DNA from 4 places in the Pseudoalteromonas sp. A757 genome. Region 1 is predicted to be linked to each of the others. Evidence: predicted binding sites of a transcription regulator. Region 1 holds the regulator's gene; each other region holds the start of a gene.
What was found. Region 1 encodes sigma-54, which starts transcription at its own class of promoters, with help from an activator protein. Its sites were predicted from a motif close to GTTGGCACGNNNNTNGNNT; they were not measured.

Region 1 (2,179 bases):
TTTTGGCAGATCAAACCGTAAGAGATGTCTACCTAGGCGAACAATTCAAGCTATAGTTAAGACGTAGTATTAATAACTGTTAAAAAGGATTGTTAGAGATACATGAGGCAATCATTACAGCTGCGCATGGGGCAGCAACTTACAATGACTCCACAACTGCAACAAGCTATTCGCTTGCTGCAGCTTAGTACATTGGATCTGCAACAGGAAATACAAGAAGCATTAGACAGCAATCCATTATTGGAAGTGGAAGAAGGTGATAATACTGACGGCGAAAATGCTGACCAACACGGCCAAGAAAAGAGCAGCACTGAAGATAATCAAAATTCAGGCGATGAAGCATCGGTTAGTGACTATGAGATAGACTCAGATACCGCCATGAGCAAAGACACGGTGAGCGATGATCTCGCCATGGATGTCACTTGGGACGAGTATATGAGCGCAGCTCCAGCCGCCAGCTCAGGTCCACTCCCTGATGACGATAATGTTTATCAAGGGGAAACCTCTGAATCTCTCCATGATTATCTCATGTGGCAACTTGAGTTGACTCCATTTAGTCCAACAGATAGAGCTATTGCGATTGCGATTATTGAAGCGGTCGACCTGTCAGGCATTTTAACACTCTCTTGCGAAGACATTTTAGAGAGCATTAATGACGAAGATAGCGAAGAGCCTATTGAGCTAGATGAAGTCGAAGCCGTACTCAAACGTATTCAGCTTTTTGACCCTGTTGGTATCGCTGCGCGTAGTTTACAAGAATGCTTATGTATTCAGCTAAACCAATTCGCCCCAGATACGCCATGGATTGCCGAAACGAAAATGATCCTGACAGAGCATATTGATTTGCTTGCCAGCCGTGACTATCGAACTTTGGCTAAGAAAACGCGCCTTAAAGAAGCCGATCTCAAAGAGGTGATGACGCTAATTCATAGTCTTAACCCAAAGCCTGCGGCAAGCATTATTCATGAAGAACCTGAGTATGTGATCCCTGATGTATCGGTGAAAAAAGTAAAAGGTCGTTGGGTCGTAGAGCTAAACCCTGATGCTATGCCTAAAATAAGAGTAAACGATCACTACGCTGCGATGTCTAGAACGGCGAAATCCAGTACGGATAGTCAGTTTATTCGCTCTCATTTACAAGAAGCAAAATGGTTTATTAAAAGCTTAGAAAGCCGAAATGATACTTTATTAAAAGTTACCAATTGCATTGTGCAACAACAACAGGCATTCTTTGAACATGGCCCCGAAGCAATGCGCCCTATGGTGCTAAATGATGTTGCTGAAATGGTTGAGATGCATGAGTCCACAATTTCCCGTGTGACAACACAAAAATATATGCATACACCTCGGGGAATATTTGAGCTGAAGTATTTCTTCTCTAGCCATGTAAGTACAGAAAATGGAGGTGAGTGCTCTTCCACAGCAATTAGGGCACTTATCAAAAAGCTGATAGCTGCAGAAAATACCGCGAAGCCATTGAGTGACAGCAAAATTGCAGATATCTTAGCTGAGCAAGGAATTAAGGTAGCGAGACGCACGATTGCAAAATATCGTGAATCCCTGGCCATTCCACCGTCAAATCAGCGTAAAAGTTTGATATAAGACGTAAAACCCAAGAAGGAAAAATGCTTATGCAACTAAATCTAACTGGTCGCCATGTAGAAATTACTGACTCATTAAGAGACTATGTCACCAACAAGTTTGCGAAGCTAGAAAGGCACTTTGATCATATCAATAACGTGCATGTGATCCTAGATGTCGAGAAGCTAGTACAAAAAGCAGAAGCAACATTACACGTAAACGGCGGCGAACTATTTGCATCAACAGAGCATCAAGATATGTATGCCGCAATTGATGGCCTTATCAACAAGCTAGATCGTCAAGTTATTAAACACAAAGAGAAGCTCACTCGACACTAAGATGAAATTAAGTGAATTAGTGAACAAGGACTGCAGTAAAGCTGCGGTCCTTTTTAATAGCAAAAAACGTATTTTAGAATACATCAGCGAACTGGCTCATAGTCAAATTCCAAATACCAGTCAGCATGCTATCTTGGACGCTTTAATGGCGCGAGAGAAATTAGGTAGCACTGGGATTGGTAAAGGCATTGCTATTCCTCATGGACGACTTGAAGGGTTAGATAAAATCCTTGCAATGGTACTTGTCAGTGAGCAAGGGA
Region 2 (2,179 bases), on a different contig from region 1:
CACACTAGGTACGCTCGTGGCGATGTTTAATTTAAACTTTACTATTCTCTCTGCGCCGTTGCCTTACCCCAATGCAGAGCAGCTTTACGTTTCAAAAGCAGTGCACTATATCAAGGATAGGGTGGAGTTTGATGATTTCACTCCGATACCTATGCTGCTTGAGATCTATGAAAATGAAAAAACGCCGGAGTCGCAAACCGCCCTATTTGGCTATTCCGAAGAGGTGATTAGAAGTAAAGTTGAAACGCCACAAGTCAATACCACTTACATCACCCCTGAATTTATGCCGATGCTAGGATTTACTTTTCACTTAGGTCGTGGACCGAGCGCAGACGAAGGCCTTAATTCAATGCAGCCAGTCGCGGTATTGTCCTATCAAGCTTGGCAAAAATATTAGCCGCCAGCGGGGTTGTTACTAAGCCCGCATTATACTCGCTGAGAAGTAACTAGCTTCGATAAAATTAACTCCCTGAAGGCAGGGCGCCTCCCTCAAGGCGCCTTGCTTTTTTTATTAAAACACGACCCCTGATCCCAGCTATCGAATTAAATTAATTTTTGCTTTGTTGCGCTTCATAATCTATACCAATACTCCAAACACTTACTCGAAGATAAAGTGACTATCACAGGGAATTGCTTGCACCAATATTGCGCACCATCATGAAACATTTACGCACCAAATTAGTGCAACAAGCTAATCCTTAAATTTCCCAAAAGTTAAAAATCAATATTTATCAAAAACTTAAAAATATGGCACAGATCAAGCTTACTTGTGTGCAATTGCAGTACATTGCAGCAAAAAATAACCCAACGAGTCGGAGGACACATGTCACAATCGGTTTTAGATTTTATTAAAGAGCACGACGTAAAATTTGTCGATTTACGTTTCACAGATACAAAAGGTAAAGAACAACACGTATCGATCCCACATCATCAAGCCGATGAAGACTTCTTTGAAGACGGCAAAATGTTTGACGGCTCATCTATCGCTGGTTGGAAAGGCATCAACGAATCCGACATGGTACTTATGCCTGACGCAGAAAGTGTCAAGCTAGACCCATTCGCAGAAGAAACAACACTTATCGTTCGTTGTGACGTAGTTGAACCAAACACACACCAAGGCTACGAGCGTGACCCACGTTCAGTAGCTAAACGCGCTGAAGAGTTCATGCGTTCAACGGGTATTGCAGACACCGTATTATTCGGTCCAGAGCCAGAGTTTTTCTTGTTTGACGATGTTAAGTACAAAACTGATATGTCTGGTTCAATGTACAAAATCGATTCAGAAGAAGCGTCTTGGAATTCAGACAAAGACTACGAAGGTGGTAACACAGGTCACCGTCCTGGCGTAAAAGGTGGTTACTTCCCAGTAGCACCGGTAGATTCGTCTAATGATTGGCGTGCAGCTACTTGTTTAGTACTTGAAGAGATGGGCCACGTTGTTGAAGCACACCACCACGAAGTAGCAACTGCTGGTCAAAATGAGATTGCGACTCGCTTTAATACTATGGTAACCAAAGCAGACGAAATCCAAGAGATGAAGTACGTTATCCACAACATGGCGCACCTATACGGTAAAACAGCAACCTTTATGCCTAAGCCAATCGTTGGTGATAACGGCTCAGGTATGCACTGCCACCAATCACTTGCTAAAGACGGCAAAAACATCTTCGCAGGCGACAAGTACGGCGGTCTATCTGAAGAAGCGCTTTACTACATTGGTGGTATCATTAAGCATGCTAAAGCAATCAATGCATTCACTAACCCAGCAACAAACTCTTATAAGCGTCTAGTACCAGGGTTTGAAGCGCCAGTTATGCTTGCATACTCAGCACGTAACCGCTCAGCATCAATCCGAATCCCTGTGATCCCATCAGAGAAAGGTCGTCGTATCGAAGTACGCTTCCCAGATCCTGCGGCTAACCCATACCTAGCTTTCGCAGCGCAGTTGATGGCAGGTCTTGACGGTATCCGCAACAAGATCCACCCTGGTGATGCAATGGATAAAGATTTGTACGACCTACCAGCAGAAGAAGCAGCAGAAATCCCAACGGTTGCTGCATCACTTGATGAAGCGCTTGCTTCTCTAGATGCTGACCGTGAGTTCTTAACTCAAGGTGGCGTATTCACTGATGACCTAATCGATGCATATATCGCACTTAAGTCGAAAGAAGTTGAAAAA
Region 3 (2,179 bases), on a different contig from region 1:
TTCTCCTCTTTTATTCCACGTCGAAACTATACTCACTTAGCACTCTTCGTTTTCAGCGTTCAGGTTCTCTTTTACGTCTTCACAAGCGTCTTCTACGCTATTTTCGACTTCTTGAACTGTTTCATCGAAGCGTTCGCCGGCATCTTCCGCTGGACCTTCACTACAACCAAATAGTGCTAAAATTGAAACAAAACCAAATGCTTTTGCTAATGTAATTGCTGAATTCATCATAATCTATCTCCTAAACCGTTTTTTGCGTTAAATCCCTTTTACCTGGGAGCTCGTGCTTTGCCAAAAATAAATGAAATAATCATAAAGGCGATAAACACAAAGAATAGAATTTTCGCCATTCCAGCCGCAGCGCCTGCGATTCCTGTGAAACCTAGCACAGCTGCGACAAGTGCTAGGAATAAAAACATTACAGCCCAACTTAACATAACGTCCTCCTTAGGCAGTCAGCTCTTGCAACTGCTTCATTTGATCGTGACAAGCTTGCATTCTGGTTTGAATTTGCAGTAATACACTCTTGCATTTTGGTGGAAGGTCTTTACTTAGCGCTTTATCAAGCTTGCTTAACACTTTGTCTTCCACTTCTTCTAGTTGCGAAATATAGGTGTGCTCTTTATCTGTGCTCACCATGCCAATCAGCTTGGTGTATGACTCTCTAATGTCGATGCTAAGCGCTGAATCAGTCTCGATTTCACCTTCGTCGATAAGAACAAATGGTTGTAGATCCGAAATCGCTTGCGCTTTATCTACAATCATTTGGTCAAATACTCGGTTTAATTCGATATTATCTAGCTTCTTTTTAGCTTCAGTGTAAAAATCAACACCACCATTTAATACTTTAATGAGCTCTTTTACCGGCTCCATGTCGTAATTTGAATCTGCCATAAATAACTCCTTTAGTTTAAATATTTAATAAGTGCGTTTTGCAAATATTATCTTCTGTCAAATTTACTAATGCAGTTTAAGTGCCAAAATATAAGCCTTTATTTTTTAAGAATTTTTAATCTGACCGTGTACAGACAGGTGAAAATATTACAAGCTAGATGTAAATTATTCCTGTGATAATTGCTCACTCAAGGTCGCGCTTCCCTTTGCATTGAAGTCCAGGGTTCTAATTGGGAAAGGAATTAAGATATCGTTATCAGCTAACACACGGTTAATGGTGCAAATTGCTTTGTGCCTGACTACCATAAAGCCGGGATCTGCTGGATAGTCTATCCAAAACCACACGAGAAGATTAATAGAACTATCACCAAAAGACTCGGCATAGACATCCGTTTCTTTTTGGTTTACCACAAAATCAAGCTTATTAATTGCCTCGACAATCACCTCTCGAGCTTGCTCTGGGTCGTCCGCATAGGAGATACCAACAGGTACTTCTATTCTTCGCTTGCCAAGTTTAGTGTAATTTTGTAGTTCATTTTTAAAGAGAATTTTGTTGGGAATATAAGACAGTTGGCCGTAAAAGTTCTCTACTAAGGTATTTCTCAAATTGATTTTGCTTACCGTGCCAAAGCAATCCTTGGTTCTTATAATATCACCGACCATAAAAGGTTTTCTGACTCCCATCACAAATCCAGCAATGAGGTTCTCTGTCATGTCTTGGAATGCAAAGCCAATGGCAAGGCCTATGATCCCAGCCCCAGCCAACAATGACATCACAGCGCCTGATAGTTTCACGATATCTAGAGCAAAGAAAATCCCGATAGCAATAATAGAAACTTTAAATATAGAGCTAATAAGAGAAGCGACTTGTTCGGTCTTTATTGCTTTTCTTATCGCTTTAGAAAACCAAACAGATGATATTTTAGCTAGAATCGTAAAAAATATGATAACCATTAAGGCTAGGATCATATTGGGCAGTAATTGCACACCCGCTTCAAGCCAAGCGATTAACTTATCATTAATTAATGTCCAAAACTTTTCTAAGTTCATAATCACACATTCCTATATAAGTACTCAACAAAGTTAGGATGCAGTAATCGTTCCTAGTTATATTAATTAGCGGTTCATTAAAAAGGTAATTATTACAAAGTAATATGCACATTTTCTCGGTAAATTCTTCCTTCCTGTTTCCTATAAAAATAAAAAGCCATTAATTTCAACAACTTAAAAACTGGCACAACAGCTGCAATAAGTAATTCGACTACGAAATTAAAGGAGTTTCATT
Region 4 (2,179 bases), on a different contig from region 1:
CAGAGTTTAAACAGCAGATGTCCTCGCTCAAACATATTAAAGTGCTTGATAAGCAAGACTTTATGAACATATTCCCACATTTTAGTGGCGATAATATGGGGCATGATCCGCTTAAAATCCTCATCGATATTAGTGAACTACCGTACTCATTAAAGGATATTCATAAATTCCTGTTAGACGAAATTGGGCTGGAGATTGAGAAATACACCCACAGTACTATCTTAGTCTTACTAACCTTGGGTGGTACACGCTCAAAGATCATTCGCTTATACAATGCCTTAAAGAAACTTGATGGCGGCAAGATAAAACTATCGAAGTCAACGCGACGCTCGCGCTTGCCTGAGAATTTACCCGCAATTGACCTTGCTTGTATTCCTAGCGATGCCTTCTACGGTGAACGTGAATCTGTGCCTATTAGCAAGAGCAACAACCGTATTTGTGCAGGTTTAGTCACCCCGTATCCTCCGGGTATTCCGCTTTTGGTGCCGGGTCAACATATTACCCAAGAGCATATTGAATATCTCAAGGAACTGGCAGGGCAAGGATTGACCATTCAAGGTAGTTTTGATGGTGAGATCTACGTGCTGAAAGAAGACAAATAACGCGAGCTAATACCATTATCCAGTACTAGGCAGCCCTGCTGTAAGATATCGCTGCCTAGTATAAACAACTTAAAGCACTTTATTTTTCTCTCCATATCCCAAATACTTATTAACCGATTTAATGTTAACTACCCACTAATTCAAGCACTCTTTTGGCACAGCTATTGCTTATAAAATCACAGATGTCATTTTTTTGATTTGGAGTTTTGTATGGAATTTGCGTTGCTTGCTATTTTGGCTCTAGTGGTCGTTGCTTCCATTGTCGCTTCTAAGTACACCGATGTGGGTGGCAATCCTTATCCGTTTAATCGTAAAGAATCAGTTTTTACTACCGTTGAAGCATCGTTTCTACATTTATTAGAACGTGCTGTTGGCGATAGATATAAAATCGTAAGCCGCATTAAACTCATTGATGTGATTGAGTGCAAACCGGGGATCTCTCCAAAAGCACGTCGTGCCGCGGTAACTAAAGCTAAGAACAAACAGCTGGATTATGTCTTGGTAGATAAAGAGACACTGAAAATTGTTGCCGCTGTTGATTTAGTTAACAACGCCAATAAAAACGGCCATAAAGCACAAAAAGATTGGTTTGTCAGTGGCGCTCTGGAATCTGCGGGTATTCCACACATTCGCATGAAAATCAAAAGTGGCTACCAAAGTGCTGAGGTTCGTGCGGCAATCCTATTCAAGCTTGGCCAAAAAGTGGAGATGCCAAAGAAAACCAGAAATCGCACCTACAAACCTGCGGTACTGTCCCCTTCACAGGCAAAAGCACAGTCAACTCAGTTGGCAGAAATATAGCAAAACGGGCGTCAGCCCGTTTTTTGTTTTACCTATCAAAACCCCTTTCGTATAATAAAAGCAATTTTGACACTGGGGCTTTCCCCACCACAAATTAGGAATCTTTTGATGAAAGTAGGCATTATCGGCGCAATGGAGCAAGAAGTTACCATTTTGCGTAACACCATGGAAAACCCGCAAACATTGACCAAAGGTGGCTTTACTTTTTATACCGGCAAACTAGCTGGTCTTGACGTAACGCTTGTACAGTCTGGCATTGGTAAAGTGGCAGCAACAGTTGCGACAACTTTGCTTATCGACAACTTTGCGCCAGATTGCGTGATCAACACGGGTTCTGCTGGTGGTTTTGAGCCTTCACTAAACGTCGGCGATGTGGTTATTTCAAATGAAGTACGTCATCACGATGTTGATGTTACTGCATTTGGCTATGAAATTGGTCAAGTTCCACAAATGCCTGCTGCGTTCACTTCGCATGCAAAATTAGTTGAGGCAGCAGAGCAAAGCGTACATGAACTTGAAGGCATTCAAACTATGGTTGGCTTGATCTGTACGGGTGACTCATTTATGTGCGATCCGGTACGCATCGACAAGGCGCGTGCAGACTTCCCTACTATGTTAGCAGTAGAAATGGAAGGCGCAGCAATTGCGCAGGCTTGTCATTCTCTAAACACGCCATTTGTTGTGATCCGCTCGCTATCTGATATCGCCGGCAAAGAATCACCGCAATCATTCGAGGAGTATCTAGAAGTCGCTTCGGTTAACTCTTCTAAAATGGT

Region 2: a site for sigma-54 is predicted at 747-765, ahead of glnA (glutamate--ammonia ligase). Genes of this name have one in related genera too.
Region 3: a site for sigma-54 is predicted at 964-982, ahead of DRB05_RS10640 (PA2169 family four-helix-bundle protein). Genes of this name have one in related genera too.
Region 4: a site for sigma-54 is predicted at 754-772, ahead of DRB05_RS09675 (DUF2726 domain-containing protein). Genes of this name have one in related genera too.

Annotation. Positions count from the first base shown of each region.
Region 1 covers NZ_QNQN01000071.1:42,131-44,309, reverse strand. Annotated here, with positions in the region: gene lptB (LPS export ABC transporter ATP-binding protein) at 1-56, shown strand, start outside; gene DRB05_RS14445 (RNA polymerase factor sigma-54) at 103-1,602, shown strand; gene hpf (ribosome hibernation promoting factor) at 1,632-1,919, shown strand; gene ptsN (PTS IIA-like nitrogen regulatory protein PtsN) at 1,921-2,179, shown strand, end outside.
Region 2 covers NZ_QNQN01000055.1:49,820-51,998, forward strand. Annotated here, with positions in the region: gene DRB05_RS03140 (hypothetical protein) at 1-397, shown strand, start outside; gene glnA (glutamate--ammonia ligase) at 824-2,179, shown strand, end outside.
Region 3 covers NZ_QNQN01000067.1:126,164-128,342, forward strand. Annotated here, with positions in the region: gene DRB05_RS10630 (hypothetical protein) at 37-228, opposite strand; gene DRB05_RS10635 (DUF1328 domain-containing protein) at 270-437, opposite strand; gene DRB05_RS10640 (PA2169 family four-helix-bundle protein) at 448-894, opposite strand; gene DRB05_RS10645 (mechanosensitive ion channel family protein) at 1,060-1,944, opposite strand.
Region 4 covers NZ_QNQN01000066.1:107,340-109,518, forward strand. Annotated here, with positions in the region: gene DRB05_RS09670 (aminotransferase class V-fold PLP-dependent enzyme) at 1-602, shown strand, start outside; gene DRB05_RS09675 (DUF2726 domain-containing protein) at 813-1,403, shown strand; gene mtnN (5'-methylthioadenosine/S-adenosylhomocysteine nucleosidase) at 1,512-2,179, shown strand, end outside.